DNA from 2 places in the Mesorhizobium sp. M0698 genome. Region 2 is predicted to be linked to the other one. Evidence: predicted binding sites of a transcription regulator. Region 2 holds the regulator's gene; the other holds the start of a gene.
The links. Region 2 encodes LexA, which represses DNA repair genes until DNA is damaged. Its sites were predicted from a motif close to TGTTCNNNNTGTGTTCNG; they were not measured.
Positions count from the first base shown of each region.

Region 1 (16,374 bases), on a different contig from region 2:
TCGTCTTCGATCATGGCGCAGCATGTCGTCGGCGCCAGTGCAGAAGAATTGCGCAGCGTGCGCGAGACGATGCTGAAGATGCTGAAGGAAAATGGCCCGCCGCCCGAAGGCCGCTTCGCCGACCTGAAATACCTGGAGCCGGTGCGCGACTATAAGGCGCGCCACGCCTCGACCATGCTGACCTTCGACGCAGTGGTCGATGCCATCGGCCAGATCGAGAAGAAGCGGGCGGAAGAGGCGGCTTAAACCTTGGCGAGAAAATGCCGGCTTTCGGCGAATTCCGCCCGGACCCACTCGGCAAAAGCCCTGGCTGGCTCGGAAAGGTCATTCAGCCTTCTGGCCACTAGCCAATAGGCGCCCGACGCGACGTCGATGTCGAAAGGCTTGATCAGCGCGCCGGACGCAAGTTCTTCGCCGATCTGCAAAAGATCGCCCAGCGCGACACCATGTCCAAGCAAGGCTGCCTGCTTCGAAAGCGAAGCATCGGCCAGCATCGGGCCGCGCGCAGGCACGGCATCAGCCGTCACGCCCGCCGCTTCGAACCAGCGCGCCCAAGCCTGACGGTTTTCTTCGTGCAGCAATGTATAGCGACCAAGGTCGATCGGCTTTTCCAGAGCTGGGCCGGATGCAAGAAGTGCCGGCGACAGAACTGGGGAATCGACGACCGCGGCAAGCTGTTCGGCTTCGCTGCGTGGCCATGAGGTGGCGTGTGCACTGAAACGTAGGGCAAGTTCGGGCTGATCGCTGCGAAACTCTATCAACCTCGGGTCGACCTCAAGGGAAACGTCGATGTCGGGTCGCAACTCGCGAAACCGGTTGAGCCGCGGCACCAGCCATACGGATGCGAGCGATGGCTCAACGCTGACACGTACCACGGACTGCGTCGGGGCCGCCGTCAATTCCGAAAGCAGCCTGTCGATGCCCTCGAAACTTCTGACCAACTGGTCGAGCAGCCGCCGGCCGGTGTCGGTCAACTCGACGCGGCGATGATGGCGGAAGAACAAAGGTTGGCGCAGGAAGGTTTCGAGCTCGCGGATCTGTCGGCTGATCGCCGCCTGCGAAACATAAAGCTCCTCGGCCGCACGGCTGAAGCTCAGGTGACGACCGGCTGCTTCGAAGCTTCTGAGAGCCGTCAGGGGGAGGTGTCCGCGCTTCATTCGCATAACTCAGAGTTATCTGACGTGGACGTTATTCTCGTTTGAAGAGCAAGGCCAGCGGCGCTCTAATCGGTGCTCAAGGAGTGCCGCCATGATCCAGTTTCTCAACATTCTGGGCGATGTCGTACGGATCGCGACGTTTCAGTGGTACGACGAGAAACCGCATAGGGATTGGTGCGAGGAGAGGCCGCCGACCAGCGTCGCCGTATGTCGGAAGCCGACGCCCGACCGCTACCCGGTTCGCCGTACCAGGCCATGACGGGATTGCCGGAACGGCATTGCGTTCCTGGCCCGATGCGCACATCTATCACGTAGGGAAACGCGATGTGGAGACTGCGGTGGTCGGCCAACATCGGCAAGCGCACGGCGCCAGACCGATTCGACAAGGACGCAATTGGCCCGGCCCGTGGCGCAAGACGCCGGGCCGCGTCTTCGGCACGTCGCTTGTCCGACTCTACCAGCTGACGCTGTCCGGCTTCGTCGGCAATTCCTGCCGGCATCTGCCGACCTGTTCCGAATACGCGCACGAAGCGATCGCCCGCCACGGGCTGTGGGCCGGCGGCTGGATGGGGTTTTTCCGGGTGCTGCGCTGCGGACCGTTCGGCACGCACGGCATCGACCGGGTGCCTGAGGCACTGGCTGATCGCTACCTCTGGTTCATGCCATGGCGGTACTGGCGGATCGGGAAAAAACGTGGCGACCTGGACAGTTGACCGCAACTGTGCGGTGCACAAAGGGACCGCTTTTTACGATCTGGTAGGGTTAACCGCAGCTTGCGCTGACATAGCGCATTTGAGACAAAATCGAGACAAGACACCTCGCTAAGCCGCTCCTGACACCCTTCAGGAGAGATTACCAAATGCGCCGGATAGATCGTCTTCCCTTCGTTTTCGCCGTGGTTCTCTATGTCTTGGCGTGGCTGATGGGTTTTCCGATCCGTGCGCAATCGGCGCCGCTCGGGGACGTCGAATGCACGCTGATCGTCGACGCCGCAAACGGCGAGACGCTGTATCGCCAAGGGACCTGCGATCAGCGCTTCAGCCCCGCCTCGACATTCAAGGTTCCGCTGGCGCTGATCGGCTATGATGCTGGAATCCTGAGCGACGAGCATACGCCAAGCTGGGAGTACAAGGCAGAGTTCAATGCCCCGAAACGGGACCGCAAGACCGTCGACCCGACGATCTGGGGAAGGGATTCGGTCCTTTGGTTCTCACGCGAGATTACGCGCCGGCTCGGCAGCAAACAGTTGCCGGCTATGTGTCCAGATTGGACTATGGTAACACCGAAGTCTCCGGCACTGCCGGCAAGAATGACGGCCTCACCCATTCCTGGGTGAATTCTTCGCTCAAGATATCGCCGGTCGAGCAGGTCGATTTCCTGCGCAAGCTGCTGGCGCGGAAACTGCCGGTCTCGGACAAGGCCCATGCGATGACCAGCGCGATTGTCCCGACCTTCCGGGCAGGCGGCTGGACGGTGCAGGGCAAGACCGGAACGACCAGGCTCGGCGACAGCGCCGACAAGCGCTCGCTTGGCTGGTTTGTCGGCTGGGCGCAGACCGATGCCCGCAAGATCGTCTTTGCCCGCCTGGTAGTCGATACGAAACGTGCCGACACGCCAAAGGGGCTCAAGACGCGGGCGATGTTCCTGAAAGATCTGCCGAATCTCCTCAGGTGACCTACATCCGGCTTTACGGCGCCGAAAACTGCCCATAAAAGACCGCTCGCCGCCGGACGCATCCGGCTCTTACTGATGCATGTCGTAGCCCCAAAACCGCTAAGCAGTCTTGGGCGACATGCATTTCACCACCCGCGCTCGTTTGCGGGACTGGATAGGAGAATCTTATGCTGAATTCCGTTTCCCTGACATTTCCCGATGGTTCCGTTCGCGATTACGACGCGGCGATGACCGGCGCCGGCCTGGCGGAATCGATCTCGAAGTCGCTGGCCAAGAAGGCCGTTGCCTATTCGATCGACGGCACAGTGCGCGATCTTTCCGACCCGATCGGCAGATCGGGCAAAGTCGAGATCATCACCCGCGAGGACCCGCGTGCGCTGGAGCTCATCCGCCACGATGCAGCCCATGTGCTGGCCGAAGCCGTGCAGGAACTTTGGCCGGGAACGCAGGTGACCATCGGGCCGGTGATCGAAAACGGATTCTACTACGATTTTGCCCGCAACGAGCCGTTCACGCCCGACGATTTCCCGGTGATCGAGAAGAAGATGCGCGAGATCATTGCGCGCAACAAGCCGTTCACCCAAGAGGTCTGGTCGCGCGAAAAGGCGAAGAGGATCTTTGCCGACAAGGGCGAGCGCTACAAGCTTGAGTTGATCGACGCCATCCCCGAGGATCAGGACCTCAAGATCTATGCACAAGGCGACTGGTTCGACCTTTGCCGCGGCCCGCATATGGCCTCGACTGGCCAGATCGGCAACGCCTTCAAGCTGATGAAGGTCGCCGGCGCCTATTGGCGCGGCGATTCGAACAACCCGATGCTGACGCGCATCTACGGCACGGCCTGGGCCGACCAGGCGCAGCTCGAAGCCTACCAGACGATGCTGGAGGAGGCCGAGAAGCGCGACCACAGGAAGCTCGGCCGTGAGATGGACCTGTTCCACTTCCAGGAAGAGGGCCCCGGGGTCGTGTTCTGGCACGCCAAGGGCTGGAGGATGTTCCAGAACCTGGTCAATTACATGCGTCGCCGCCTCGACGAACAGGGCTATCAGGAGGTCAACGCGCCGCAGGTGCTCGACAAGAGCCTGTGGGAGACGTCGGGCCACTGGGGCTGGTACCGAGACAACATGTTCAAGGTGACGGTTGCTGGCGACGACACCGACGACGACCGGGTGTTTGCGCTGAAGCCGATGAACTGCCCCGGTCACGTCCAAATCTTCAAGCACGGGCTGAAATCCTACCGCGATCTGCCGGTAAAACTTGCGGAATTCGGCAATGTGCATCGCTATGAGCCGTCCGGCGCGCTGCACGGGCTGATGCGCGTGCGCGGCTTTACCCAGGACGATGCGCACATCTTCTGCACCGAGGAACAGCTCGCCGACGAGTGCATCAAGATCAACGATCTGATCCTCTCGACCTATGCCGATTTCGGCTTCGACGAAATCACCGTCAAGCTGGCGACCCGCCCCGAAAAACGGGTCGGCACCGACGCGATGTGGGATCATGCCGAGGGCGTGCTGCAGGACGTGCTCGACAAGATCGCCGCGCGGTCGGGCAACCGGATCAAGACGGGCGTCAATCCGGGTGAGGGCACGTTCTACGGGCCGAAGTTCGAATATGTGCTGAAGGACGCCATCGGCCGCGACTGGCAATGCGGCACCACGCAGGTTGATTTCAACCTGCCGGAACGGTTCGGCGCCTTCTACATCGGCTCGGATTCGGAAAAGAAGCAGCCGGTGATGGTGCATCGCGCCATCTGCGGCTCGATGGAGCGTTTTCTCGGCATCCTGATCGAGAATTATTCCGGCCATTTCCCGCTCTGGTTCGCGCCGCTGCAGGTGGTGGTGGCGACGATCACTTCCGATGCCGACGATTACGCGCGAAAGGTCGTCGCGCAGCTGAAGGCGGCCGGGCTGATCGCCGAGGCCGACCTGCGCAACGAGAAGATCAACTACAAGGTCCGCGAGCATTCGCTGGCCAAGGTCCCGGTCATACTGGTCTGTGGCAAGCGCGAGGCCGAGGAAGAAACGGTCAATATCCGTCGTCTCGGGTCGCGCGACCAGGAATCGCTCGGCCTCGCAGCCGCCGTGAAGCTGCTTGCCGACGAGGCGGTGACACCCGACCGCAAGCGCCGCGCGGCCTGAACCAGTCGACCAGCAACGAATGGCGGTGGAGCGATCCACCGCCATTTTTTATATTTTATATGCCTGTCACGCCGCGCGCCTATCTGGCAAATCGATCGACGTGCGCGTCGGCAACGCGCTGGCGCGACGCATGCGCAAGGCAGCTTAGAGGGGCGCGCCTCAGTCGGCGCCTTCCTCGGAATCGATGGCCGAAGCCTCGGTGGCCAGAACCTCGATGTCCTGGTTGTGCCCAGCCACCACCGTAAAATCCTTCTGGTAGATGCGGTCGCGGTTCTTGGCGATGATGGTGTAGTCGCCCTCGGCCAGCACCATCGAGGCAAAGGCGCCGACGGTTTCCTTGATCGGATCGCCGGATTCATTGAGCAACGACCAGGAGGTGTCGGCGATAGCCTCGCCGCCTGGTTCGCGCACCAGCTTCATGGTCATCTCGGCGGCACGGTGCTCGACCGTCGCTTCGGTGAGCTTGCCGGCCTCGACGCGGATGTCGGAGCGGATGACCGCGTTCACCGCGCCATAGGTCGACACGACGTGGTAGGTGCCGGCATTGAGCCGCACGACGCTGTTCGGCTCGACATCGGGTATGATGAGGGCGCGATCGCCATCGGCCGCGGCGTGGCTCTCATAGATCGAGAAGCGCAGCTTCTTCGGCGGTATGCGTACCCCGCCGGACAGCACGGCATCGAGCTTGAGGCCACCGGCATCGAGCACGAGGCTCTCGCGCTTGGCTTCCTTGCCGACGGTGATGCGCTTGGTGGCGCCGGCCCGCCCGTAGGAGGCGTGGACCAGATACGAACCCGGCTCGAGCTGGAATATGGCGGTGCCGCCATGAGCGGAGGCGACCATCGGCAGCTTGCCGTCGCTGGCCGATTCGGGTTTGAAGACGCGCCAGACGATGCCGCGCGTGATGTCGGCGCCCTTGTCGGTCAATTGCGCCGACAGCGTGATCGCCCCGCTGCTGCCCAATGCCAGCGATGTCTCGCTTTTCGGAGGCGCATAGCCCGAAATTCCGGGAAGCTTCAGCTCGCCGAGGCCGTCCACATCCTGGGCGACGGCAAGCGAAACCGGCACCATCAACAGTGCGGCAGCGAGCCATATCAGGAAAAGACGCAATGTCCCCTCAAACATGCCTTGCGTTGAAGCCCAAGGCGGTGGCAATTTCAAGGCTTAAGAGTCCGGTCGGCTTCTGCTACAGGGCTCTTTGTTCGGCGCGCCGCGCCAATGCCCAAGCCGCCCGATGTCCCGATGGTGCGCTTCAGCTCAAATTCCAGGAGACTTGCGCCCATGGCGTCGCCGATCATCGATTTTCTGCTGAGCCGAAATTCCGCGCCGATCCCGGATTTGAAAGAACCGGCACCGGGCGATGCGGAGATCGCGACGATGATCGCCGCCGCCTCGCGGGTGCCGGACCATGGCCGGCTGGAGCCTTGGCGTTTCATCCTTTATCGCGGCGAGGCCCGCATCGAGATCGGCAAGAAGCTGGCAGAACTTGCCGAACAGCGCGAAGGGCCGCTGCCGGAAGGCCGGCGCAACCAGGAATTGGCGCGCTTTTCGCGGGCACCGCTGGTCATCGGCGTGATTTCTATCCCCAGGGAAAATCCAAAGATCCCGCAATGGGAGATGTTCCTGTCCGGCGGCATGGCGGCGATGAACCTGATGCTTGCCGCCAATGCGCTGGGCTACGGCACCAACATGATCAGCAACTGGTATTCCGACGTGCCCGGGGGCAGGGCGATCCTCGGCCTGGCGCCGCATGAGCGGGTCGTCGGCTTCGTCCATATCGGCTCCTACCAGGGGCCAGCACCGGAACGACCGCGGCCCGATCCGGCAAAGCTCTATGCCGACTATTCAGGGCCGTGGGTGGGATAATTTCGGCGCGGAACAGACCCCTAAGGATCAAGCTCCGATGCCTTGGCTCGCGCCAGGAGCCGCTCTGCGAGCTTGAGATGCGGCCGGTCGTACATCTTGCCATCCATGCCAACGACGCCGGGATTTCCTGCCGCCTCGAACGCCTCGACGATCGCCAGGGCGCTTTTCACCGCTTGCGCCGAAGGCGTGAAGGCGGCGTTGATGACCGGCACCTGCGCCGGATGGATCGCCATCTTGCCGGTGAAACCGTCGCGCTCGGCCTCGGCGCATTCGGCCTCGAAGCCGGCCATGTCGCGAAAATCCGGAAAGACGGTGTCGATTGCCGCGACTTCCGCGGCACTTGCGGCAAGCATGGTCATGGTGCGGGCGAGGCGGAACACATCCGTGTAGCGGCCATTCGCGTCGCGCGTCGCGCGTGCGCCGATTGCCGCCGACAGATCTTCCGCGCCCCAGGTGACGCCGACAAGCCGCGCGCTTGCACGGGCGTAGGTCGCTGCGGCCAAGACGCCTGCGGCCGTTTCTGTGATGATCGGCAGGATCCTTATCGCTCCATCCGGCAGGCCGCCTTCGGCTTCGTGCACCCTGAGCTTGGCCGAGAGATGCTGGACATCCAGTCCGCTGTTCGACTTAGGCAGCATGATGCCGTCTGGTTTCACCGGCACGAGCGCCGCCAGATCGTCGTCGGTCAGTCCGGTCGAAAGATCGTTGACCCGAACATAGATCGCGGAGCTGGTCCGGTGCCTGTGCTCGGCGATAAAACGCGCCGCTGTGTCGCGCGCCAGACCTTTGTTCTGCGCGGCAATCGAATCCTCGAGGTCGATGATGACCACGTCGGCGCCTACGCCAAAGCCCTTCTCCAGCTTCTTTTCCGAATCGCCGGGAACGAAGAGCAGAGAACGCATCGGCTATGCCTTTTTCATCATCATGGCTTGCCTCGTGCATTTGGCAACCAGCACGTCGTTCTGGTTATAGGCGCGGTGCTCGAACTCGACGATACCGCGGTCCGGTTTCGACCTGGAATCGCGCACCGAAACCACCGTGGTCTCGACGCGAATGGTGTCGCCATGGAAGACGGGGTGCGGAAACACTGTCTCCTTCATGCCGAGATTGGCGATGGTGGTGCCGACGGTGATGTCATTGACCGAGATGCCGATCATCAGGCCCAGCGTGAACAGCGAATTGACCAGCGGTTTGCCCCATTCGCTCTTCGCCGCGAAGTCGAAATCGATGTGCAGCGGTTGCGGGTTCAGCGTCATCACCGAAAACAGCATGTTGTCGCTTTCGGTCACGGTCTTGCGCAGCGTGTGCTTGAACACATGGCCGACAACGAACTCCTCAAGATAAAGCCCGGCCATGGTCGATCTCCTCCGCTGCTTCAGGGTTGATAGGCGTTGCATATCGCGCTCGCAAGCCAGTTAACGAACATGGTGAACCGTTCGTAAACCATTTGTGCCTACGGTCTCCACCAGGGTCAGAAGCGTTCTGGCAAGGGGCGTAAGCAGGCGACATGGTCGTTTCGCATTTCCTGAAATGGATCCATACGGCGAAGGTGTCGGAGCGTGCTGCGGCGGCAAGCGCGCTGGCTCGCGCCTATGTCGACTCGGAGCTGCCTTTCGAGGACCGCTGCGCTGCCGAGGCGGCGCTGACGCTGCTGCTCGATGACGCATCGTCGAAGGTGCGGCTGGCGATCGCCGATGCGCTTTCCATGAGCCATCATGCGCCGCCGCAGATCGTCAGCGCGCTGGCCTCGGACCAGCCGGAAGTCGCAGCCTTGGTGCTGGCGCGCTCGCCGCTGCTCACCGATGCCGACCTGATCGATCGGGTTGCCGGCGGCCAGAAAGCGACGCAGAAGGTGATCGCCGACCGGCCACGCGTCTCGATGTCGGTTGCGGCGGCGATCGCCGAGATCGGCGAGCCGGAAGCCTGCGCCACGCTGCTCGCCAACAGCGGCGCCGATATCGCATCGATCAGCTTTCGGCGCATGGCCGAGCGGCACGGCCACCTGCCTCTGGTGCGCGAAGCGCTGATTGCCGACGCGCGCCTGCCCGCCGATTGCCGGCATTTGCTGCTGGTCAAAGTGGGCGAGACGCTCAAGGGCTCGCCGCTGGTGCTGGCGCTGATGGGCGCCGCCAGGGCCGAGCGCGTCATGCGCGATGCTTGCGTCAAAGCCTCCGTGACACTGATCGAAGGCACGCGTGCAGAGGAACATACCGCACTTGTCGAACATCTGCGCCTGCGCGGCGACCTGACCGCAAGCTTCGTCATCCGCACCATTGCGCACGGCAAGGTCGACTTCTTTGGCTCGGCGCTGGTCGCGCTCAGCCAACAGTCCGAGCAACGGGTGAGGGCACTGCTGGCCGGCGGGCATGACGTGGCTCTGCAGGCACTGTTCCGCAGCGCCGGGCTTACCGCCGCCACCCACGCCATCATTCTGCGCGCGCTGAAGGTCTGGCGCGAGGTCGCCAATGGCAAACGCCTCGCCGGCGTCCAGGAAGTCAGTTGGCTGATGCTGAAGGAATTGGGCGGACAGTCCGCCGAAGGCGATCTCGCCGGGCTGGTCAAATCGATCCATCTCGACGCGCTGCGCGAGAACGCACGCGGGCACGCGCTGGCGATCGCTGCTGCCTAAACCCGGTCTTTCGCGAAAAAGTCCGGAAAATCCTCAATCGCGGCGGCGATGATGCGCAGCGAGGCGGCGGTCTGCAGCATTTCGGCTGCGACGCTGCGCTCCGCGATGCCAGCTGCATACTGCCTGGCGACCGCGACGGTCGCCGTCTGCGGCTCGCCGGGCCGCCTGAACAGCAGTTCGCGTGCCAGCCCGCGCAGGAAATTGGTGATGGAAAGTGCTGTTTCAGGCGGGATCGCGGAACTTTGCTGCGCGTTGCGCAGCCGCAGGATTTCGAGGCCGACGGTAACCGCAGCTATGCCGCCGCCGAGAACCGCGTCGCCTTTCTTGCCGGCGTTCTGCAGCAGTGGCATCAACTGGTTGATCCGGTCGTAGGCAAGGCTTTCGAAGGCCGATCGCCGCGGCAGGCGGTCGTGCAGGCAAAGGCGTGCAAGATCTTCGCGCATGGTTTGCAGGATGCGGTTGACTGTAACCCAGGGGTCGGCGGGCAGCACGACGGCGAAGACGCCGATCGCCAGAAGAATGCCGACAAGGACCGCTGCCGAATTGGCGAGGAACGGCTCCGGATCGTAGGTCATGACCTGATGTGGGCTGAGGAAGGCGAGGAAATTGATCGCAAAGGCCGTTGCCACGCCGACGTAGCGCGGATTGGCCATGGCCAGTGCCGCTGGCACCAGGATCGGGACGACGAAAACCGCGAACCAGCCAAAGCCCGGCAGCGCTGGAAGTGCCATCTGCCCGACCACAAACGCGAACGGCAGGGCGAGCAACGTGCCCTCGAAGAAGTTCCATGCCGACCGGATCGGATCGGCGCGCGCGGCGAACAAGCTGGAGACAACGGCGACCAGAATGACCGTGCCCGTCGCGTCCGACCATTTCGTCGCCAGCCAGAAGCCGGCGACCAGGAGCGTGGCGATTGCTGCGCGCACGGCATTGCGCGATGCCGCACGGTAATCGCGGTGCACCACCAGCGCTGGCTGCCGGCGTTCGCGACTGGCATGAGACGGGGGAGAGCGCAGTGCATCCAGGCCGCGCAGCACTTGCTGCATTGCCTCGGCGAAGTCGGCGGCAATGGTTAGGCGGGTGACAGTGCCAGCCCAGTCAATGTCTTGCCCGGCCGCGATGTCAGGCATCTGCCGTGCCTTGCCGGCGATTGCGTCGAGCCGCGCCACCCAGGGCGCCGTATCGTCCAGCGCGCCCGGCTTGGCTACCAGTTCGCCGACAACGGCCTGCAACTCGGCGCGAACGGGGATGAGGGCTGCATTCTTCGGCGCGGCGTGGGCATGCAGCGCACGCGCCGCTGACAGGGCCGACAGAAGCTGGCCGATGGTACGCCGGACAGGATAGGCGCGGGTGGCGAGGCTCGGCCCCTCCAGCCTTGCGTAGGTGCGCATCTCGCCGAGCGTCTGGACGTCGCCGATCAGCTTGCGGTGCAGCCCGGCAAGCTTTTCCGCATCGCCGCCGGAAAAAGCGCCGTCCGCATAGGCCGCCAGGTCGAGAATGCTGCGTTTCAGTCTTGAGATGATGGCGTCGGCGGCCAGTTTCGGCAGGATCAGCCGGCTGGTCAGCGCAGCGCAGACGATACCAAGCACGATTTCCGCGCAGCGCGCCACGGCGAGATCGATGACGAGGTGCGGCTGGCCGAAAGCCGGCAGGCCGATGATCATCGCGGTGTAGCCGGCAAGCGCCGCGCCATAGGCTTCCGGATTGCGTAGCAGCGACGAGACCAGCGAGCAGATGCCGATCCAGACGGCAAGAACTGCAACCAGCAACCACGGGTTGGCATCGAAAACAGTGGTAATGCCGATCGCCGCCAGCGCGCCGGCAAGCGTGCCGAGGAGACGATAAAACCCCTTCGCCAGCACCATGCCGGCGACCGGCTGTGCGACGATGAACACCGTCATCATCGCCCATTGCGGGTGGTCGAGCTTCAGCGCATAGGCGGCCAAAATCGCGATGAGGCCGGCCGAAACGGTGCGCAGGGCAAAGATCCAGTCCGAGCGCGTCGGCCGCGTCAGGCCAGCGATCCGCGTGCCGATATCGTCCTTCAGCCGCGCCCAGGTCAAGTGCTCGTCTCCAGCTCAGAAGGCCAAGCTAGCGGCGGGAGCTCAGATATCCAGCACTTCCGTCTCGGCGAATTCCGCGCGTTCCTGGATGAAGCGGAAACGGGCCTCGGGCTTGGTCCCCATCAATGCGTCGACCGCATCCTTGGTCGCCGCCTCGGCATCGATAACGTCGACCCGCAGCAGCGTGCGCTTTTTCGGGTCCATGGTGGTTTCCTTGAGCTGGGCGGCCATCATTTCGCCCAGCCCCTTGAAGCGGCCGATTTCGACCTTGCCGCGCCCGGTGAATTCGGTGCGCAGGAGTTCGTCCTTATGCGCATCGTTGCGGGCATAGGCGATCTTGCCGCCTTGCCGGATCGAATACAGCGGCGGCACCGCCAGATAGAGATGGCCGCCGCGGACCAGGCTCGGCATCTCCTGGTAGAAAAAGGTGATCAGCAGCGAAGCGATATGGGCGCCGTCGACGTCGGCATCGGTCATGATGATGACCCGGTCGTAACGCAGGTCCTCGTCGCGATATCTCGAGCGCGTGCCGCAGCCAAGCGCCTGGATGAGGTCGGATATCTGCTGGTTGGCGGCAAGCTTGTCGTTGCCGGCGCTGGCGACGTTGAGGATCTTGCCGCGCAGGGGCAGCACCGCCTGGCTGGCGCGGTCGCGCGCCTGCTTTGCCGAACCGCCGGCCGAATCGCCCTCGACGATGAACAGCTCGGCACCGGCGGCGGCATTCTGCGTGCAGTCGGCGAGCTTGCCGGGCAGGCGCAGCTTGCGCACCGCACTCTTGCGCGACACTTCCTTTTCCTGGCGGCGGCGCACCCGCTCGTCGGCGCGCGCGATCACCCATTCGAGCAGTTTCGAAGCTTCCTGCGGATTGTCGGCCAGCCAGTGGTCGAACGGGTCGCGGATAGCGCTTTCGACGATGCGGATCGCCTCGATCGTCGCCAACCTGTCCTTGGTCTGGCCGACAAATTCCGGTTCGCGGATGAACACCGACAGCATGCCCGCCGCCGAGATCATCACATCCTCGGAAGTGACGATCGAGGCGCGCTTGTTGCCGACCAGGTCGGCATAAGCGCGCAAGCCGCGCGTCAGGACGTTGCGGAAGCCGGCCTCATGCGTGCCGCCTTCGGCGGTCGGAATGGTGTTGCAATAGGAATTGATAAAACCGTCGCCGCCGAACCAGGTTACCGCCCATTCGAGCGAACCGTGGCCGCCCTGCTTCTCGCTCTTACCGGCAAACATTTCACGGGTGACCTGGAATTCGTCGCCGAGCGAGGCTTTCAGATAATCCTTGAGGCCGCCCGGAAAATGGAATTCTGCCTTGGCCGGCGTCGTGTCCTTTTCCTTGATCAGCGAGGGATCGCAGGTCCAGCGGATTTCGACACCGCCGAACAGGTAGGCCTTTGACCGCGCCATGCGGTAGAGCCGCGCCGGCTCGAAAGCAGCACCCTTGCCGAAAATCTGCTCGTCTGGATGGAAGCGGATCTTCGTGCCGCGGCGGTTGTGCACCTCGCCGAGCTGCTCCAGGCCGGTCACCGGAACGCCTCGCGAGAAGCGCTGGCGATAGAGCTTGCGCCCAATCGCGACCTCGACCTCGAGATGGTCGGACAGCGCGTTGACCACGGAAACGCCGACACCGTGCAGGCCGCCGGACGTCTCGTAAACCTTGCTGTCGAACTTGCCGCCTGAATGCAGCGTCGTCATGATGAGTTCGAGCGCCGGCTTCTTGAATTTCGGGTGCGGATCGACCGGAATGCCGCGGCCGTTGTCGGTTACGGACAGGTATCCGTCGGCGGAAAGCTCGACATCGATGAAGGTCGCATGGCCGGCGACCGCCTCGTCCATCGAATTGTCGATGACCTCGGCGAACAGATGGTGCATCGCCTTGTCGTCGGTGCCGCCAATGTACATGCCCGGGCGGCGGCGCACCGGCTCCAGCCCCTCCAGCACTTCGATATCGGCGGCACTGTAGCTCTCGCTGGCGTCGCGGGGCGCCGGCCGCTTCGCCGCCTGCACCAGCGGGTCGGCCGGGCGCGCGGCGGCGCGAGCCGGTTGCGGCTGCTTGTCCAATTTGGCGAAAAGATCGTTATTGTCGTCCATGCCGGTCCTGGATTCCGATGCTGCGAATCACCACCCGATACTGCCACGCTTTTTGCGGGCAGGCGACGGAGGTTCCTGTTACGTTCGAGGATAGAGCCTCTTACTGCAAAACCATTCGACAACCAAGCGGCGGAAATGGGTCGAAGCCTGGAGCATCGACGCTTTGTAAACCCTGTCCGAAGGTTACGCCGCAAGATTGGCTGAAAAAACGGTATTTGCGGACTGTCGCTGACCTAGAATGCAGCGGAACCCTCAAGAGGCTGTCGCTTAAGCATGTTGGATTACAGTTCGCTCCTGCTCGCGGCGGCGCTGTCGGGCACGTGCCTTAGCATCACCATGTTTGCGATCTGGTTCACCGCGCCACAGGCACGCTTTGTGCTGACGGTGGCCTGCGGCATTCTCGTGCTGGTCGCACATGTCGTGTTGTTCTGGCATTACACCAGGGATCCAAGCGCCTGGCTTTGCCAGATCGTGCTTGCGCTTCTCAGCCTCGGCTTCCTGATTCTCTGCCTGTCGGCCATGCAATATCTCGGCATAGGCGACTACAGGCGCGCCATCTTGCCGACCTTGGTTGCGATGGCTGTTTGCACAGGCGCGACGTATCTCGGATTTGATGGTGTCGGATTTATTGTCACCTACGCAACGGTAACGGCGCTGCTCTCGCTCATCGGAGCGATGTTCTGGATTGAGGGTGGTCACGATCGCCGGATATTGCTGGTCGTCTCGTTCCTGAGCGGCGTCTGTGCCCTGTCGTTCGGACTTTGCGGCGCGGTCCTGCTGGTCAAGGGCCAATGGGTGCTGGGTGTCGCGCCCGACAATTGGGCCGAGCGGGTGAATTCCGTCGTGGCCGTCGCCTGCATGACCGGGCTCGGCGCATTGACGCTCTCCCTGCACCATTTGCAGGCGCAAATCGAATTGAAGGCCGAGACGATGACCGATCCATTGACCGGGCTGATGAATCGGCGGGCGTTGACGGCACTCTACGGCGAGCGGGTCTTCGGCCCGTTCATGTCCGTCGCCATGTTCGACCTCGACCATTTCAAGAGGACGAACGACGTATTCGGTCACCCGGTCGGCGACCAGGTCCTGCGCCGCTTCGCCGGCGTCATCAGGAAGTACGCCAGAACCGGCGTCGACGCCTTCCGACTGGGCGGCGAGGAATTCGTGCTCGTCATGTCGCGGATGACGGAAGAGAAGGCCTATGACATTGCGAGCAAGATCAGCGTCGCCTTCGGCACGGAAGTCGTGGCCACCCAACTCGGTCCGTTGCGAAGCACAGTCAGCGGCGGCATCGGCTTTGGCGGAACAAACGGCACCGGTCTCGACGATGTGCTGGCCGAAGCCGACGCAGCACTCTATGCGGCAAAGCGCGCCGGGCGAAATCGCGTCGTCGTTCGGGACCGGGCGAGCAAGGCCGACGGGCCGGCCTTGCGTTCTGCCTGATTGAGGTTTCTATCTGCTTGTTAGACCCATGATCTTGTCCGAAAACCGGATTCCACTTTTCGGGATCATGATCTATTCCGCCGCACCCAGATATTCCGACAGCGGCGGGCAGGAGCAGACAAGGTTGCGGTCGCCGGCGACATTGTCGATGCGTGACACCGGCGGCCAGTATTTTGCCGCCGTGTCGGCATCGCCGGCGGGGTAGGCCGCCTCCAGGCGCGAATAGGGATGGGTCCACTGACCGGCCAACGCCTCGGCGGCGGTGTGCGGCGCATTGACTAGAGGATTGTCGGCCAACGGCCATTCGCCCTTCGCCACCTTGGCTGCCTCGCCGGCTATGGCGATCATTGCCTCGCAGAAGCGATCCAGCTCGCGCTTGGGCTCGGACTCGGTCGGCTCCACCATTAGTGTGCCGGCTACCGGGAACGACATGGTCGGTGCATGGAAGCCATAGTCGATCAGCCGCTTGGCGATATCGTCGACGCTGATGCCGGCGCTGTCTTTGAGCACGCGGGTGTCGAGGATGCATTCATGCGCAACGCGTCCGTTGCGCCCTTTGTAAAGCAGGGGGAAATGCTCGCCGAGCCGCGTCGCCACATAGTTGGCGGAGATGATCGCCGTCTCGGTCGCCTGCTTCAGGCCGGAAGCGCCCATCATGCGGATATACATCCAGGTGATCGGCAGGATGGAGGCACTGCCGAACGGTGCCGCCGCCACGGCATGGGCCGAGCCTTCGGTGATGTGGCCGGGCAGATATGGCTTCAGGTGCGCCTTGACGCCGATCGGGCCGACACCGGGGCCGCCGCCGCCATGCGGGATGCAGAAGGTCTTGTGCAGGTTCATGTGGCAGACATCGGCGCCGATATCGCCGGGACGGGCGAGGCCGACCAGCGCGTTGAGGTTGGCGCCGTCGAAATAGACCTGGCCGCCATGGCTGTGGACCAGCGCACAGAGATCGCGCGCGCCTTCCTCGAAGACGCCATGCGTCGAAGGGTAGGTGAACATCAGCGCCGCGAGATTGTGCGCATGCTCGGCCGCCTTGGCCTGCAGGTCTTCCATGTCGATATTGCCGTCCTCGGTGCAGCGCACGACGACAACGCTCATGCCGGCCATGGCCGCGCTTGCCGGATTGGTGCCATGCGCCGAGGACGGAATCAGGCAGACGGTGCGATGGCCTTCGCCGCGTGAGCGGTGGTAGCCGCGAATGGCGAGCAGGCCGGCATATTCGCCCTGGCTGCCGGCGTTGGGCTGCAGGGTCACCGCGTCGAAGCCGGTGATCTCCGCCAGCCAGCCTTCCAGCTCGTCGA
Region 1 is NZ_JAMYPQ010000001.1:729,397-745,770, forward strand. Features, by position in the region: gene NKI16_RS03630 (iron-sulfur cluster assembly scaffold protein) at 1-246, shown strand, start outside; gene NKI16_RS03635 (LysR substrate-binding domain-containing protein) at 243-1,157, opposite strand; gene NKI16_RS03640 (hypothetical protein) at 1,249-1,416, shown strand; gene yidD (membrane protein insertion efficiency factor YidD) at 1,496-1,870, shown strand; partial or broken gene blaOXA (class D beta-lactamase) at 2,017-2,831, shown strand; gene thrS (threonine--tRNA ligase) at 2,999-4,972, shown strand; gene NKI16_RS03660 (RgsD C-terminal domain-containing protein) at 5,132-6,097, opposite strand; gene NKI16_RS03665 (nitroreductase family protein) at 6,254-6,838, shown strand; gene NKI16_RS03670 (HpcH/HpaI aldolase/citrate lyase family protein) at 6,859-7,740, opposite strand; gene NKI16_RS03675 (MaoC family dehydratase) at 7,744-8,235, opposite strand; gene NKI16_RS03680 (DUF2336 domain-containing protein) at 8,346-9,467, shown strand; gene NKI16_RS03685 (FUSC family protein) at 9,464-11,530, opposite strand; gene parE (DNA topoisomerase IV subunit B) at 11,573-13,624, opposite strand; gene NKI16_RS03695 (GGDEF domain-containing protein) at 13,898-15,067, shown strand; gene gcvP (aminomethyl-transferring glycine dehydrogenase) at 15,140-16,374, opposite strand, start outside.
Region 1: the regulator LexA is predicted to act here: its motif matches at 13,695-13,712, upstream of parE (DNA topoisomerase IV subunit B).

Region 2 (16,374 bases):
TTAGCGCCATCCTGCGCGACCTGCCGCGCCTGATGCGGCGGATCGGCCAGACGGCCAACGCGATTGCCGGTGAAAAGCCCGATTGCCTTATCACCATCGACAGTCCGGATTTCTCGCTGCGCGTCGCCAAGAAGGTGCGTGCCGCCGATCCGACTATCCCGATCGTCCACTATGTCTGCCCGAGCGTGTGGGCTTGGCGGCCGGGCAGGGCGGCGGCGATGAAGCCATATGTCGATCACATTCTTTGCATCCTGCCGTTCGAGGTGAAGGAACTCGCTCGCCTGGGCGGGCCGCCCGGCACCTATGTCGGGCATCGCCTTGCACACGATCCGGGCATAGTCAGTGCCGCCAGGGCGCAGGCGCAGCCGCGTAACCTCTCCGCTGACCGTGTGAAAACGTTGCTTGTATTGCCCGGTTCGCGTCGCGGCGAGGTGCGGCGCCTGGTTGGGCCGTTCGGCGAAACGCTGTCGATCCTGCGGGCGCGCGGGCACCGCTTGCGCCTGCTATTGCCGACGGTGCCGCACGTCGCCGACCTGGTCAGGACCTCGGTCGCGAGCTGGGACGAGAAGCCGGAGATCATCCTCGATGCCGAACGCAAATGGCAGGCCTTCGGCAAGGCGGATGCGGCGCTGATCGCGTCGGGGACGGTATCGCTGGAACTGGCACTGGCGGGTGTGCCGATGATCTCCTGCTACCGGCTCGATCCGGTCATGCGCATGGCGCAGCCGCTGATCGAAGTATGGAGCGCAGCCTTGCCCAATCTCATTGCCGACCGGCCGGTTGTGCCGGAACACTACAATCAATATGTGCGGCCGCATTATCTGGCGCGGCAGTTGGAAGCGCTGTTCTCCGATACCGCCTACCGCACCTGGCAGAAGGACGGTTTTGCCGAAATCGCCAGGCGTATGGCAACCGACGAGCCGTCAGGCGAGATAGCCGCGGGTGTGGTGATGGGGATGGTGAGGAAGTGAGTGAATTGTGAATAGTGAATTGTGAATAGTGGTTTCTATGGACAGGGAGCGACGCTTCGCTACTCCCATTCACCATTCACCATTCACCATTCACCATTCACCATTCACCACCTTCACCGCTTCGCGATTGGCACGTAGTCCCGTTCCGGCGCGCCGGTATAGAGCTGGCGCGGGCGACCGATCTTCTGGTGCGGGTCCTCGATCATCTCCTTCCACTGCGCGATCCAGCCGACGGTGCGGGCGACCGCGAACAGCACGGTGAACATGGTGGTGGGAAAGCCCAGCGCCTTCAGCGTGATGCCGGAATAGAAATCGACGTTCGGATAGAGCCTCTTCTCGATGAAATAGGAATCGGTCAGTGCGATCCTTTCCAGCTCCATGGCGATGTCGAGCAGTGGATCGTCCTTGATGCCGAGCTCGCCCAGGACCTCGTGCGCGGTCTTCTGCATGATCTTGGCGCGCGGATCGTAATTCTTGTAAACGCGGTGGCCAAATCCCATCAATCGGAACGGATCGTTCTTATCCTTGGCGCGCGCAATGAATTCCGGGATGTGATCGACATGACCGATCTCGCCCAGCATGTTCAGGGCTGCCTCGTTGGCGCCGCCATGTGCGGGACCCCACAGGCAGGCGATGCCGGCAGCGATACAGGCAAAAGGATTGGCGCCCGACGAGCCGGCCAGGCGGACGGTCGAAGTCGAGGCGTTCTGTTCGTGATCGGCGTGCAGGATGAAGATGCGCTCCATCGCGCGGGCCAGCACCGGATTGATCTTGTATTCCTCGCAAGGCACGGCGAAGCACATATGCAGGAAATTGGCTGCGAAATTCAGCTCGTTCTTCGGGTAAATGAATGGCTGGCCGATGTGGTATTTATAGGCCATCGCCGCGATCGTCGGCATCTTGGCGATCAGCCGCATTGACGCGACCATGCGTTGATAGGGGTCCGAGATATCGGTGGAATCGTGATAGAAGGCCGACAGCGCGCCGACCACGCCGCACATCACCGCCATCGGATGCGCATCACGGCGGAAGCCGGTGAAAAAGCGCGACATCTGCTCATGCACCATGGTGTGGCGCGTCACCCGGTAGTCGAAATCGTCCTTCTGCGCCTTGGTCGGTAGTTCACCATAGAGCAAGAGATAGCAGACTTCGAGGAAGTCGCCGTGCTCGGCCAATTGGTCGATCGGGTAGCCGCGGTGCAAAAGAATGCCGGCATCGCCATCGATGAAGGTGATTTCCGATTCGCAGCTCGCCGTCGACGTAAAACCGGGATCGTAGGTAAAGACGCCGGCGGTGTTGTAGAGCGAACCGATGTCGATGACGTCAGGTCCTACCGAACCACTTCGTATCTTGAATTCATGGGTTTTGCCGCCGAGTTCCAGCTTGGCCGTCGATGCCTGGGTTTTGCCGCCAAATTCCATTTTTGTCGCAGGTTCGGTCATAGCAAACTCCTTTTTGTTTCCTCAGGCCGGCAAAGGCAAAATATCTGAACCCAACACGTCAAAAGCATCGGAATACGCACATTTGCGCCCGCAATTGAATCTGCGCGGCAGATTAGGCCAAGACCCAATGTTGCACTGCGAAACACACCTTTCAATGCCAATCTTCTTGGGCCAGTTTGCTAATCGATTTGATCAGCGATCCGCGCCAGGCTTTCCTCGCGGCCAAGCACGGCCAGCACATCAAAGACACCTGGCGAGGTACTTTTGCCGGTGAGCGCGGCGCGCAAAGGTTGGGCCACGGCGCCGAGTTTATGGCCGGCGGCCTGCGCATAGTCGCGGATCGCGGCTTCGGCTGAGGCGGCAGACCACTCCGAAACCGTGGCTAGTGCCGCATGAGCGCCCCGCAGGATCGTGCGCGCCTCACCGCTGAGCAGCGCCGCCGCCTTTTCGTCGACCGGCAGCGGCCGCTCGACGAAAAGGAATGCAGCCCCTTCAACCAGTTCGACCAGCGTCTTGGCGCGCTCCTTCAGGCCCGGCAAAGCGGCAAGCAGTTGCGCCCTGCGTCTGTCGTCGAGGCGCGCGGCGATTGCCGGGCCGCCTTCAAGATACGGCAGAGTGGCGATGAAGATGTCGAGCAGCGCCGCGTCGTTCATCCGGCGCATATGCACGCCGTTAAGCGCCTCGAGCTTGGCGAAGTCGAAACGGGCGGCGCCCTTGTTGACGTCGCCAATGTCGAACCATGCAATCATGTCGGCGATCGACATGATCTCATCGTCGCCGTGGCTCCAGCCAAGCCTCGCCAGATAGTTGAGCAGCGCATCCGGCAGGTAGCCCATGGCGCGATAGGCTTCGACGCCAAGCGCACCGTGCCGCTTCGACAGCTTGGCGCCGTCGGCACCGTGGATCAGCGGGATATGCGACATCGATGGCACCTCCCAGCCCATGGCCTGATAGATTACGGTCTGGCGTGCGGCGTTGGTCAAATGATCGTCGCCGCGGATGATGTGGGTGATGCCCATGTCGTGATCGTCGACGACGACGGCATGCATGTAGGTGGGATTGCCGTCCGAGCGCAGAATAATGAAATCGTCGAGATCCTTGTTGGGAAAGCGCACGTCGCCCTGGACGCGGTCATGCACCACCGTCTCGCCGTCTGTCGGCGCCTTGATGCGGATCGCCCCCTTGGCGCCGGGCGGCGCCTCCGACGGGTCGCGGTCGCGCCAGCGTCCATCATAGCGGGGAGGCAGCCCCTTGGCGCGTGCGCTCTCGCGCATTGCCTCTAGTTCGGCAGGCGTCGCATAACAATAATAGGCCTTGCCCATACGAACGAGCTCCTCGGCCACCTCGCGATGGCGCGGCGCACGCTCGAATTGCGACACCGGCTCGCCGTCCCATGTCAGGCCAAGCCAGGAAAGCCCGTCGAGAATGGCCGCGCTTGCCGCATCGGTGGAGCGCTCGCGGTCGGTGTCCTCGATGCGCAGCAGCATCGTGCCGCCTGTGTGCTTGGCATACAGCCAGTTGAACAGCGCCGTGCGCGCGCCGCCAATGTGCAGATAGCCGGTGGGCGAGGGGGCAAAACGGGTGACGACCTTATCGGGCATGGAACTCTCAGGCGGGCGAAGGAAGTGGGTTTGCGGACTTTCGCGCGTTGCGCGTTCATGTAGCATAGGAGGTCGAGGCGCAAGGGGCAGACCCGATGGCTGTGCGAGGCCGTGGTGCGGGCGAGGGCGAGGACGTTGGCAGCGGCGTCAGCGAACGCTTGCTGTTTGCCGCTCCCCCGCCTGTCCTGCCGGCACCGGCATTGCTACCCGCTCCGCGCTTCGATGCTCCGTCGCTGCCGGCCAGCGACCCAGCAACGGTTCTCGTGCCCGCGGGCGAGCCCATCGTACGCCTGCCCAGGCGTTTCCGCCTCCCGTCACCGTCCCGTATCCGCAACAGCGTAACCACGGCAGCCGGTCTGGAACTCGACCGCGGCATCGCCTTCCTGCTGGTGCCGGTGTTCCTCGCATGCGGGGTGGTCGTATATTTCGGGCTGTCGGTGGAGCCGGCCTTTCCACAGCCGATCGCAATCGCGCTCCTCGCGGCCCTTTGTGCCGTCGTCTCGCGGTCATGGCCCAGGACGCGCCTGTGCTTCATGGTGGCGCTGCTCTGCGCGCTTGGCGTACTTGCCGCCAAGTTCGAGACATGGCGTGTCGGAACGCATATGCTCGGCTCCGAAATCTCGACGCGGCTGACGGGTCGCGTCGTATCGTACGAGCCCATGGCGAGCGGCCGCATCAGGCTGACAATCGATGTGATCTCAACGGCCAGGCCGACACTGCGCTACATGCCGGAACGGGTCCGCGTTTCGGCGATGAAGATACCGGCTGAGCTGACCGCCGGTTCCGAGATCACCGGCTATGTGCGGCTGCTGCCGCCGACCGGCCCGGTGCGGCCCGACAGCTATGATTTCTCCTTCGACAGCTATTTCGCCGGTATCGGCGGCAGCGGCTTTTTTCTTGGCAATCCGAAAGTCGTGTCGTCGGGCAGCATGCCGCTTGGCGCGCAGCTTTCTTCCGCGATCGAAGACGCGCGCGAATCCATCGCCGACCATATCCGCAGCCGCATCGGCGGTGCCGAGGGCGAAATTGCTGCTGCGCTGATCGTCGGCGTGCGCGCCGGCATTCCCGAGGAGATCAACGAAGCGATGCGGCGCACCGGCATCTACCACATCATCTCCATCTCGGGGCTGCATATGGCGTTGGTCGCCGGCACCATCATGGCGCTGCTGCGGGGTGCCTTTGCGCTGTTTCCCGATTTCTCATCGCGACGGCCGGTCAAGAAATATGCCGCGGCCGCCGCGCTTTTTTCGATTGCGGCCTACCTCGTCTTTTCCGGCATTGTCGTGGCGGCCGAACGCAGCTTCATCATGCTGGCGGTGATGCTTATCGCCGTGCTGTTCGACCGGGCCGCGCTCACCATGCGCAACCTGGCGATCTCGGCCATCGCGGTCATCCTGGTGTCGCCGCACGAGGTGGTCGGTCCGAGTTTCCAGATGTCCTTCGCCGCGACGGCGGCCCTTGTCGGCGCCTATGCAGGCTGGTCCGATTACCGCGCCGGCAGGGCCACCACGCCGCCGCCGCGGCGGTCGCCGCTACGCTTTGCCACTCGAAAGGTCCTGCTGGGCATGTGCGGTCTGGCGATGACATCGATCATTGCAGGGAGCGCCACGGCGCTTTTCGCCATATGGCATTTCCAGCGCGTGGCGCCGCTCAGCCTGTTCGCCAATCTGGCCATCATGCCCATCGTCTCACTGGTCGTCATGCCCTTCGCCGTTCTCAGCGCGCTGGCGATGCCGTTCGGTGCGGATGGCCCTTTCCTCTATGTCATGGGCAAGGGGCTGACGGCGATGATCGCCCTGTCCGGGTGGATCTCGGAGCGCTCGCCGATCGATGCGGTCGGGCTGATTTCGCTGAGATCCGTCCTTCTGGTGACGATCGCCCTCGTCATTGCCAGCATGGCGACGACGTGGCTGCGGCTGGCGGCACTTCCTTTTGCGCTCGCCGGCTTGCTGACGACAACGCAGACACGCATACCCGACGTATTGGTCTCGGAGGACGCACGGCTGGTGGCGCTGCCGATCGGCAGCGGTGAACTCGCGGTCAACCGGGCACGCCCGAATGAGTTCGCCATCGACAATTGGAAACGCGCGCTCACATCAGAGGCTATCGTCGCGCCGGAAACACCTGGAAAGAACGACCCGCAATTCGACATTGCCGATCCGGCCGACCTACCGCCGGGCATGCCGTTCATTTGCACGGACGGCCTCTGCCTTGCCAGGCATCCATCCGGCGCGATCATCGCGCAAGCCAAGGACCGCGATACTGCGCGGCCAGCCTGCGCCTTTGCCAGCTTGATCGTCATCGACGACGCCACCGCCCATAACCCCTGCTACTACGACCGGCTGGTCCTCGTCGTCACCAAACGGCAACTGGCGCGCGCGGGAAGTGCCGCCGTCTACTTCGATCCACAAGCGGCAACGCGCGCCGAAATCCGTTTCGCGGTCGAAAAATCATACCGGCCCTGGCACGTGCAGCGGAAATTTTCACGCGCGGCACGGGGCCTGCCGCCATACCGCAGGGCCGACAACCCCAAAGCCGGCGCCAAGGGCGGAGCTCAGTAGCGGCGGATCAGTCCGACGAGCTTGCCCTGCACCTTGACCCTGTCTGGTCCGAAGATGCGCGTCTCGTAGGCCGGATTGGCGGCTTCCAGGGCGATCGAGGCGCCCTTGCGGCGGAACCGCTTCAGCGTCGCTTCCTCCTCGTCGACCAGTGCCACCACGATCTCACCGGGGCTCGCCGTATCGGCATTGCGGATGATCACCGTGTCGCCGTCGAAAATGCCGGCCTCGATCATCGAATCGCCTTTGACCTCGAGCGCATAATGCTCGCCGCCCATGATCATATCCGGCGGCACCGAAATCGAATGCGTCTGGTGCTGGATGGCATCGATCGGCACACCGGCGGCGATGCGGCCCATCACCGGGATCGAAACGGCGGCGACGACATCGTCGTCATTGCCGGCTGCAGGGACGCGCGACGATGTCGGCTTGCCCTGCCGAGGGGCGCCTTGCCCAAGACTACCCTGGATGACACTCGGCGAGAACTTGCGTGCCGCATTGAGGCCGGGGGCGATCGAGTCAGGCAGGCGCAGCACCTCCAGCGCACGGGCCCGGTTGGGCAAACGGCGAATGAAGCCGCGCTCCTCCAGCGCCGTAATCAGCCGATGGATTCCCGATTTGGAAGCCAGGTCGAGCGCCTCCTTCATCTCGTCGAAGGAGGGCGGAATACCGCTTTCCTTCAACCTTTCGTGGATGAACATAAGCAGTTCGTGTTGTTTGCGTGTCAGCATAGCGACCCCCAACAGAATCAGAAAAACAAACCCAGAACAAACACTATCTGTTCCAGTTGTGTTCCGCAACTGTTTAAAGTTTAATGAATGCGTTAAGGCTTGGGAAACAAACCACGCCCCTACCGGAATGCCGCATTTTCACCGTCGCGAGCGTCATCCCCTTGATTCTGCTTTCGTTTGCGCCTTCTGGCTTCCCAGAAGGCAGCACTGACATCGGCCGTCGGTCGGCAAAAGGCACGGAATTGAACCCGTATCGACTGTGCGGTCTGGTCAATGCACCGTGAACGAAACGAATTCAAAACGCCAACCTCGGGTTAAGTCCCGGTTTCCACCGCCTGGTCAGGCTGCTTCTCGCCGGTGGAGCCTTGCTGCGCGCAACCAGGTAATGGAAGAACAGTCGATGCGTGTCCGGCGTTGCGTTGGATCTTGGGGGAGCAGACAAATCATGACAGGAATTCCCGATCTCGTGGCCATAAAGGCGATGGATGCCGCGGATCCGTTGCGCGCGATGCGCGACCGCTTTGTGTTGCCGCAAGGAGTGATCTATCTCGACGGCAATTCGCTAGGAGCTGCTTCACGTGCCGCTTTCGATGAACTGCACAAGGCCGCGACCGAAGAATGGTCGCATGATCTCATCCGCGCATGGAACACGGCCGGCTGGTTCAACATGCCGCTTGAACTTGGCGACCAGCTCGGGCGCCTGATCGGTGCCGCGGCCGGCCAGACGGTGGTCTGCGACACGACATCGGTCAACATCTACAAGCTGCTGCACGCCGCCATGGCCATGCGACCGGAGCGGCAGGTCATCGTCGCCGAGGGCGATAGTTTTCCGACGGACCTCTACATGGCTGAGGGTGTGGTTTCGACGCGAAAAGATACGCTGCTGCGCCTCTCGGGGGTCGACGCGCCGACCATCGAAGAGCTGATCGACGAACGCACCGCCGTGGTGCTGGTCAACCACGTCAACTATAAGTCGGGCGAACTGCGCGACATGCCGGCGCTGACGCGCAGGGCTCAGGAAGCCGGGGCGATGATCGTCTGGGATCTCTGCCACACCGCTGGCGCGATGCCAGTCGAGCTCGACAAGGCAAACGCCGATTTTGCCGTTGGCTGCACCTACAAATATCTGAATGGCGGCCCGGGCGCGCCTGCCTTCATCTATGCGGCTGAGCGGCATCTTTCCTACATCCAGCAGCCGCTCACCGGCTGGTGGGGCCATGCACGGCCCTTCGCCTTCGAGCCAGGCTATGCGGCCGGCACCGGCATCCGCCGGTTTCTGTGCGGCACCCAGCCGGTCCTGTCGATGCGCACGCTGAAGGGCGCGCTCGACATCTGGAACGATGTCGACATGACGGCGGTGCGCAAGAAGAGCATCGCGCTGGCGGATCTGTTCATCGAGCTTGTCGAGGCAAAGTGCGGCACTTACGGGCTCACGCTCGAAAGCACGCGCGATGGGGAAAAACGCGGCAGCCAGATTTCATTCATGCATGAGCATGGCTACCAGGTCATGCGCGCGCTGATCGAACGTGGCGTGATCGGCGATTTTCGCGCGCCATCGACCATGCGCTTCGGCTTCACCCCGCTCTATGTCGGCTATGCCGATGTCTGGCAGGCCGTCAAAGTGCTTGAGGATATCCTGCGCACCGGTGCGTGGAAGGATGCGCGCTTCGCCATCAAAGCAGCTGTCACTTGAGATTGATGCGAGAGCTGGAATCGTGAGGCTGGCGACGACGTGCCGCGCGATGCTCACGGCTACGTTGCAAGGCCATATTGCCAGGGAGGGCGCAGGGTGTTCGAACGTCACATTGCCGATTGGGACAACGCCTATGCCAACGGCGCCAACATAGCCGGCAGCGATCGCTGGCCGGCGGCCTGGATCGAGCCCGCGCGGGTTTTCCGCGACGTGCTTTCGACCGAGGGCAGGGCGCGGCTCGACATGGCCTATGGCGACAACCCACGCAACCGGCTCGATCTTTTCCTGCCGGCCATCAAGCCCAAGGGACTCGTGGTGTTCGTTCATGGCGGCTACTGGATGGAATTCGACAAGAATTTCTGGTCGCATCTTGCCGCTGGCCCTGTTGATCGCGGCTATGCGGTGGCGATGCCGTCCTACACGCTCTGTCCGCAGATACGCATTGGCGGCATCGTCAAGGAAGTCGGCGCGGCGATCGGCAAGGCGGCGGCGATGGTCCCAGGGCCGCTGATGCTGACCGGGCACTCGGCCGGCGGCCATCTTGTTAGCCGGATGGTTACGGCGACGACGCCGCTGGCGCCCGAAGTCGTCCGGCGCGTTCGTCACGTGGTGTCGATCTCGGGGGTGCATGATTTGCGCCCGATCATGCGCACCGGCATGAACAAGACGATCGCGATCGATGAGGCCGAGGCGCAGGCCGAAAGCCCGGTGCTGCTGCGCCCGATGGACAAGGCCCGCCTGACCTGCTGGGCCGGCGGCGGCGAGCGCGCCGAATTCCTGCGTCAGAGCGCGTTGCTGGCCAACATCTGGATCGGCCTGGGTACCGCGACCAGCTCGGTCGTCGAGCCTGACCGGCATCATTTCAACATCATCGACGGTTTGGCCGATCCAGACCATCCGCTGACCCGGACCTTGATCTCGGAGTGAGGCAGGTTCAGCGTAGCATCAGCACGTCGCAGGGGGAGCCCGCCGCTGCGGCAGGCGCGAACGGCGCGCGAACGATCAGCCCGTTGGCATCGGCCAGCATTTTCAGCATCGAGGAGTCCTGGATGCCGAACGGCGTCGCCACGAGCGTACCGGCGTCATCTATGACAACAGCCCGCACATAATCTTGCCTGAGATCGTTGGCCGGCATGGCGGCACCGAGCCGTGCCCGACGTATATCCTGCTGAAAGGCGCGGCCGCCGAGCCGCGCCAGCAGCGGCTTCAGGAAGAGCTGAGTGCAGACCAGGCTTGCCACCGGATTGCCGGGCAGGCCGATGCAGCGAATGTCTCCCAGCCGCCCGAACATCAGTGGCTTGCCCGGCCGCATGGCGATCTTCCAGAAATCGAGCGTCATGCCTTGCCCGGTCAGCACGTCATGCACGAAGTCGTGGTCACCGACCGAGGCACCGCCCAGCGTGACGATGACGTTCGCGCCAGCCTTCACGGCCTTTTCAACCAGCGCAGCGATCGCCTCCCTGCGGTCCGGCGCGATGCCAAGGTCGAGCGCGCGCGCACCGACCGACTGTGCGGCAGCGGCGACACCATAGGCGTTGGAGGAGATGATCTGGTCGGGGCCAAGATCGCTGCCCGGCGGCAGCAATTCGTCGCCGGTGGCGATGATGGCGACCAGCGGCCGTTTGACCACGCGCACCTCGGGGTGATTGGCCGATGCCGCCAGCGACAAGGCCGCCGGGTCGAGCAGGCGGCCTTTGGGCAGCAGGACATCGCTCTTGGCGAAATCGAGCCCGAGGCGGCGGATGTTGCGCCCCTGCACCGTCGGTTCCGTCACTTCGACGCTGCCGCCACCGAGATCGCGGACGTTCTCCTGGATGACGATAGTGTCGGCGCCTTCGGGAAGCGGCGCGCCGGTAAAGATGCGCACGGCCTGCCGCTGCTGCACCGTTCCGGCAAAGCCGCGTCCGGCCGGCGCCATGCCGACCACCGAAAGCTTTGCCGGTACGGACGCGATATCGGCCGCCCGCACGGCATAGCCGTCCATGGCGGAGGCGTTGAACGGCGGCTGGGTGCGGAGCGCCACAACCGGCTCCACCAGCACGCGGTCGGCGGCATCCAGCAGTGCGACGCGTTCGCCCGGCAGCGCTGCTGCGCCGTCCAGCAGGCGCTCGAGCGCCTCGGCAACTGGGACCAGCGCCATTATCGGCCTGCCTCGGTGGCCCCGTCTCCGGTGATCTTGTAGTCGCCGGATTTGCCGCCGGTCTTTTCAACCAGCCTGATGCCGGAGATGACCATGGCGCGGTCGACCGCCTTGGCCATGTCGTAGATGGTCAGGCAAGCGACCGAGACGGCACTCAGAGCCTCCATCTCAACGCCGGTCTTGCCGGTGACGCGGGTCAATGCTGTCACCTTCAGGCCGGGCAGCGCGGCGTCCGCCTCGATATCGACAGATATCCTGGTCAGCAGCAGCGGATGGCAAAGCGGGATCAGTTCATGCGTCTTCTTGGCCGCCATGATGCCGGCAATGCGCGCGGTGCCCAGCACGTCGCCCTTCTTGGCGTCGCCGGCGAGGATCATGTCCAGCGTCTCGGGCCGCATCGCGACAAAACCTTCTGCGACTGCCGTGCGCACCGTCTCAGCCTTGTCGCCGACATCGACCATGTTGGCTTCGCCCTGCGCGCCAAGATGGGTGAGGGCGGCCGCCATCCTCAAACGACCTCTGCCGGCGCCTTGCCCGTCAACAGCAGGCGCGTTGCCGCGGCCACGTCCTGCTGGCGCATCAGGCTCTCGCCGACCAGGAAAGTCGCAATGCCGCTCTGCTCCAGCCGGCGGCAATCGTCGTGCGAAAAGATACCGCTCTCGCTGACCAGATGGCGGTCGGCCGGCACCATCGCTACCAGCCGCTCCGAGGTCTGTAGGCTGGTTTCGAAGGTCCGGAGATTGCGGTTGTTGATTCCGATCAGCCGCGACGACAGCTGCAGCGCGCGTTCCATTTCAGCCTCGTCATGCACTTCGACCAGCGCGTCCATGCCGAGCCCGAACGCTGTCGCTTCGAGTTCTCTTGCCAACGCGTCGTCGACGCTGGCCATGATGATCAGGATGGCATCGGCGCCCCATGCCCTGGCCTCGTAGACCTGATAGGGGTCGAACAGGAAATCCTTGCGCAATGCAGGCAGCTCGATGGCAGCGCGCGCAGTGGTGAGGAATTCGGGCGCGCCTTGGAAGGAGGGTGCGTCGGTCAGCACCGAAAGGCAGGCGGCACCGCCCTTCGCATAGGCCCTGGCCAGCGTCGGTGGATCGAAATCGGCGCGGATCAGGCCTTTGGATGGGCTAGCCTTCTTGATTTCGGCAATCAGCGCGAACCTGCCGGATTTGCGCTTTGCTTCAAGGGCGGAAAGAAAGCCGCGCGGCGCGTCGGCATCCGTCGCCCGTGCCTTGATCTCGGCGAGCGGCACGCGCGCCTTGGCCGCCGTGATCTCGTCGCGCTTGTAAGCCTCGATCTTGCGCAGGATGTCGGACATGGTTTTAACCGTTCGAAATTTCGATCAGCCTGTCGAGCACTTTCAGCGAGCGGCCGCTGTCGATGGCCTGCGCCGCCGTTACCATGCCGTCGGCGAGGGTCGTCGCTTTGCCGGCCACCACCAGCCCGGCGCCGGCATTCATCAGCACCGTATCGCGAAAGGCGCCGGCTGCGCCGCCCAGCATGTCGCGCAGTGCCTGGGCGTTGTGGGCGGCGTCGCCGCCGCGCAACTCGTCCTTGGTGTGCCGCTTCAGTCCGACGGCTTCCGGGGTCAGCGTAAAGCTGCGGATCTCGCCGCCGGCCAGTTCGGCGACAAGTGTCTCGCCGGTGGTGGTGATCTCGTCATAGCCGTCGCCATGGACGATCCAGGCATGGTCGGCACCAAGTTCCTTCAACGTTTCTGCCACCGGCATGATCCATTCGGGCAGGAACACGCCGACCATCTGCCGTCTGACACTCGCCGGATTGGAAAGCGGGCCCAGCAGGTTGAAGATGGTACGGGTTCCGAGCTCGACCCGGGTCGGGCCGACATGCTTCATCGCCGGGTGATGCGCCGGCGCGAACATGAAGCCAACGCCGGCCTCGTGGATGCAGCGGCCGATCGTCTCCGGAGGGATGTCGATCTTGACGCCCAATGCGATCAGCACATCGGCGGCGCCGGTCAGCGAGGACAGTCCGCGATTGCCGTGCTTGGCGACGGGCACGCCGCTGCCGGCGATGACGAAAGCGGATGCGGTCGAAATGTTGACGCTGTGCGAATTGTCGCCGCCGGTGCCGACAATGTCGATGGCGCCCTCGGGGGCTTCGACACGCAGCATCTTGGCGCGCATGGTGGCGACGGCGCCGGCGATCTCGCTGACGGTCTCACCGCGCACGCGCAATGCCATCAAGAAGCCGCCGATCTGGCCAGGGGTAGCATCGCCGGACATGATGATGTCGAAGGCCTCGCGCGCCTCCTCGAAGGAAAGAGCGCTGCCGGCGGCGACCTTGGCGATGTGGATCTTCAGCGCGCTCATCTGGCCAGGGCTTGGGTTACGGCCGCCTGATCGATGCGGACGTCATATTGCGTCTGCAACTGCGCCACCAACTGGTCGAGCAGGTCGTCGGACATGCCGGAGGTGAAGGACTTCTGTGCGTCCTCGGGTACTGAGCTGGCATCGGCCCCGGCAGGCTCGAACACCTCGGCAACCTTGAACAGGATTTGTCCGTCGCCCGTAGGTGAGGGGATCAGCCCGGTGCCGCCTTCGCCGACGCCGAACATCGCGGCGGCGCCTTCCTTGCCGAAATCGACGTCGTCCGCATCGCGCTTGACGCCGCGCTTGGTCTGCTTTTCGAGCTTGAGCTCACCGGCGATCACCTCGAGCGTGGCGCCAGCCTTGAGACGCTTCTCGAGCTCCTGTGCTTTTGCGGTGAGCCGTTTGGTGGTCTCCGCCGCGGTCCAGTCGGCCACGACCTTCTGGTGGACTTCGTCCAATGTGCGGTCGCGGGCAGGCGTGATCGCGCTCACGTCGTAGAAGACGAAGCCGTTATCGGCGGTGGTGAGGCCTTCATTGTCGGTTCCGGGTTCGGATTCGAACACCGCCTTGATGAGTGCCGGCGATTCCGGCAGGTCTTTGACGATGCTTCCATCCGGCCGTTGGCCGGTGCGGTCGATGGCATCGATGGTGACGACCTTCAGCTTCAATTTGGCGGCTGCCTCGGCGAGCGAACTGCCCGAGGCGCGCGTATCCTCGTAATTGTCGTGCACGTCCAGCAAGATGCGGCTTGCCTCGCCCAGTGCCAGGTCCTTGCGGATCTGCTCGGATACTTCGGCCAGCGGCTTCACCACTTCCGGCTTGATCTCGGTGACGCGCAGCAGAACGGGACCAAATGCGCCTTGTACGACCGGGCTGACCTCATTGACGTTGAGCTTGAAGGCAGCGTCGGCGACCGCCTTGTCGGCGATCTTGTCCTTGGCCAGCGTGCCGAGCAGCGTGTCGGCCGGCGTCTTGCCTTCGGCAGCGACGATCTTGTCGAAGGTCGCGCCGGTCCTGAGCGAATCGAGCGCCGCCTTTGCGGCATCAGGTGTCTTGAACACAAGCTGCTCGATGGTGCGCATCCCCGGCGTGGTGTAGCGCGCCTTGTTCTTATTGTAGTCGTCGCTGACCTGTTGGTCGGTCACCGCGCTCAAATCCATGATGTCTTCCGGTTCGAGCCTGACATAGGAGAACTTACGGTATTCGGGCGCGGCGTAGGTTTTCTTGTTTTCCTCGAAATAGGCCGAAAGCGCGCTGTCGGACGGCGCTTCTATCGGTTCGACCAGCGATTTCGGCAAGGTCAGGTAGTCGATGGTGCGATCTTCGCCGCGATAGAGCGCGACCGCCTTGAAGAATGTATCCGGGGCCTTGAGGCCGTCCGAAACCGCCTCGACGATCTGCTGGCGGACCGCGACCTGGGCGCGGTTCTTCAAATAGTCTTCCGGCCGCATGCCGATCTGCCGAAGCAGGTACTCGAAGGTTCTCCTGTCGAAGCTTCCGGCAGGCCCTTTGAACGCCGGGTCTTCACGCGTCAGTTCGGCGAGCCGGTCCTTTGACAGGCCGAGTCCGAGCTTGCGGGCCTGCTCGTCGAGGACAGCGCCCGACACGAGTTGCGCCAGCACCTGGTTGTCGATGCCGAGCGCCGTCGCTTGCTCACGGCTGATGCGCTGGCCGAATTGCTGCGACATGACGCTGAGCTGGCGATCGTAGGCGAGGCGGTATTCGTTGATCGAGACCTTGGTGCCTCCGGCCGTGATCACGGCATCATGGCCGGCAAGACCGCCCATCAGGCGGCCCGAGATGCCCCAGACGGCGAAGCTCAACACCAACAATGATAGCAGCAGTTTAGCGACCCAGGTCCCCGCCGCGCTTCTCAACATACCAAGCATGAGTACTTCCGATTTTTGCGCATTTCGCATGCGCCGAGTCTGAAACAAGCGCAATAGCGCCCTTCCTGCCCACTGTCGATTGCTTTGTGGCCTGATTTTGATAGTGAGGGCCAGCTGGAAATTGCCCGGAGAAACAAATCCCATGACGCCTGGAATCCGCCCGCTCGTCGCCGGCAACTGGAAAATGAACGGCACTAGCGCCTCGCTCAACGAGCTCAGGATGATCGGCAACGGCTTCATGAGTGGGCTCGACGCCGAGACCGAAGCGGTGGTCTGCGTGCCAGCGACCTTGCTTGCGCACGCCGCCGAGATTCTGTCGCGCACGCCGGTGCGGGCCGGCGGAGAGGATTGCCACACCGAGGAAAGCGGCGCCTATACCGGCTGCATTTCGGCCGAGATGCTGAAGGATGCAGGTGCCAGCCATGTCATCGTCGGCCATTCCGAATGCCGCGCCGATCGCAAGGAGGACGATGCCTTGGTCCAGGCCAAGGCCTCCGCCGCATGGCGCGCCGGGCTGGTGGCCATCATCTGCATTGGTGAGACAAGAGCCGAACGAGAAGCAGGAGCCACGCTCGACGTGCTGTCGCGCCAGGTCGCTGGCTCGGTCCCGCCAAACGCCACGGGTTCCAACACCGTCATTGCCTATGAGCCAATATGGGCGATTGGGACCGGCTTGACCCCGACCGCCGCCGACGTCGCCGAGGCACATGCGCATATCCGCGAAGAACTGGCACGGAAGCTCGGCAATACGGCGGCCAAGATGCGCATTCTCTACGGCGGCTCGGTCAAGCCGTCCAACGCCGTCGAGTTGCTCGGCGTCAGGAATGTCGATGGCGCGCTGGTCGGCGGCGCCAGCCTAAAGGCGGCGGACTTCCTCGGCATCGCGGAAGCCTATCGAAACATCGCTTGATACAAGGGCTGCTTGCTGCATTTGAGCGGACGGCCGGCGCCGAAATCGTTGCAAAGGACGCATTGCTTCCCATATTCCGGCCACGGGCTTGGAAATGCCGTCA
Region 2 is NZ_JAMYPQ010000011.1:162,892-179,265, reverse strand. Features, by position in the region: gene lpxB (lipid-A-disaccharide synthase) at 1-971, shown strand, start outside; gene gltA (citrate synthase) at 1,085-2,413, opposite strand; gene gltX (glutamate--tRNA ligase) at 2,593-4,014, opposite strand; gene NKI16_RS21860 (ComEC/Rec2 family competence protein) at 4,110-6,575, shown strand; gene lexA (transcriptional repressor LexA) at 6,569-7,303, opposite strand; gene kynU (kynureninase) at 7,749-8,996, shown strand; gene NKI16_RS21845 (hormone-sensitive lipase) at 9,093-9,923, shown strand; gene NKI16_RS21840 (molybdopterin molybdotransferase MoeA) at 9,931-11,136, opposite strand; gene moaC (cyclic pyranopterin monophosphate synthase MoaC) at 11,136-11,642, opposite strand; gene trpC (indole-3-glycerol phosphate synthase TrpC) at 11,645-12,457, opposite strand; gene trpD (anthranilate phosphoribosyltransferase) at 12,462-13,472, opposite strand; gene NKI16_RS21820 (SurA N-terminal domain-containing protein) at 13,469-15,361, opposite strand; gene tpiA (triose-phosphate isomerase) at 15,504-16,271, shown strand.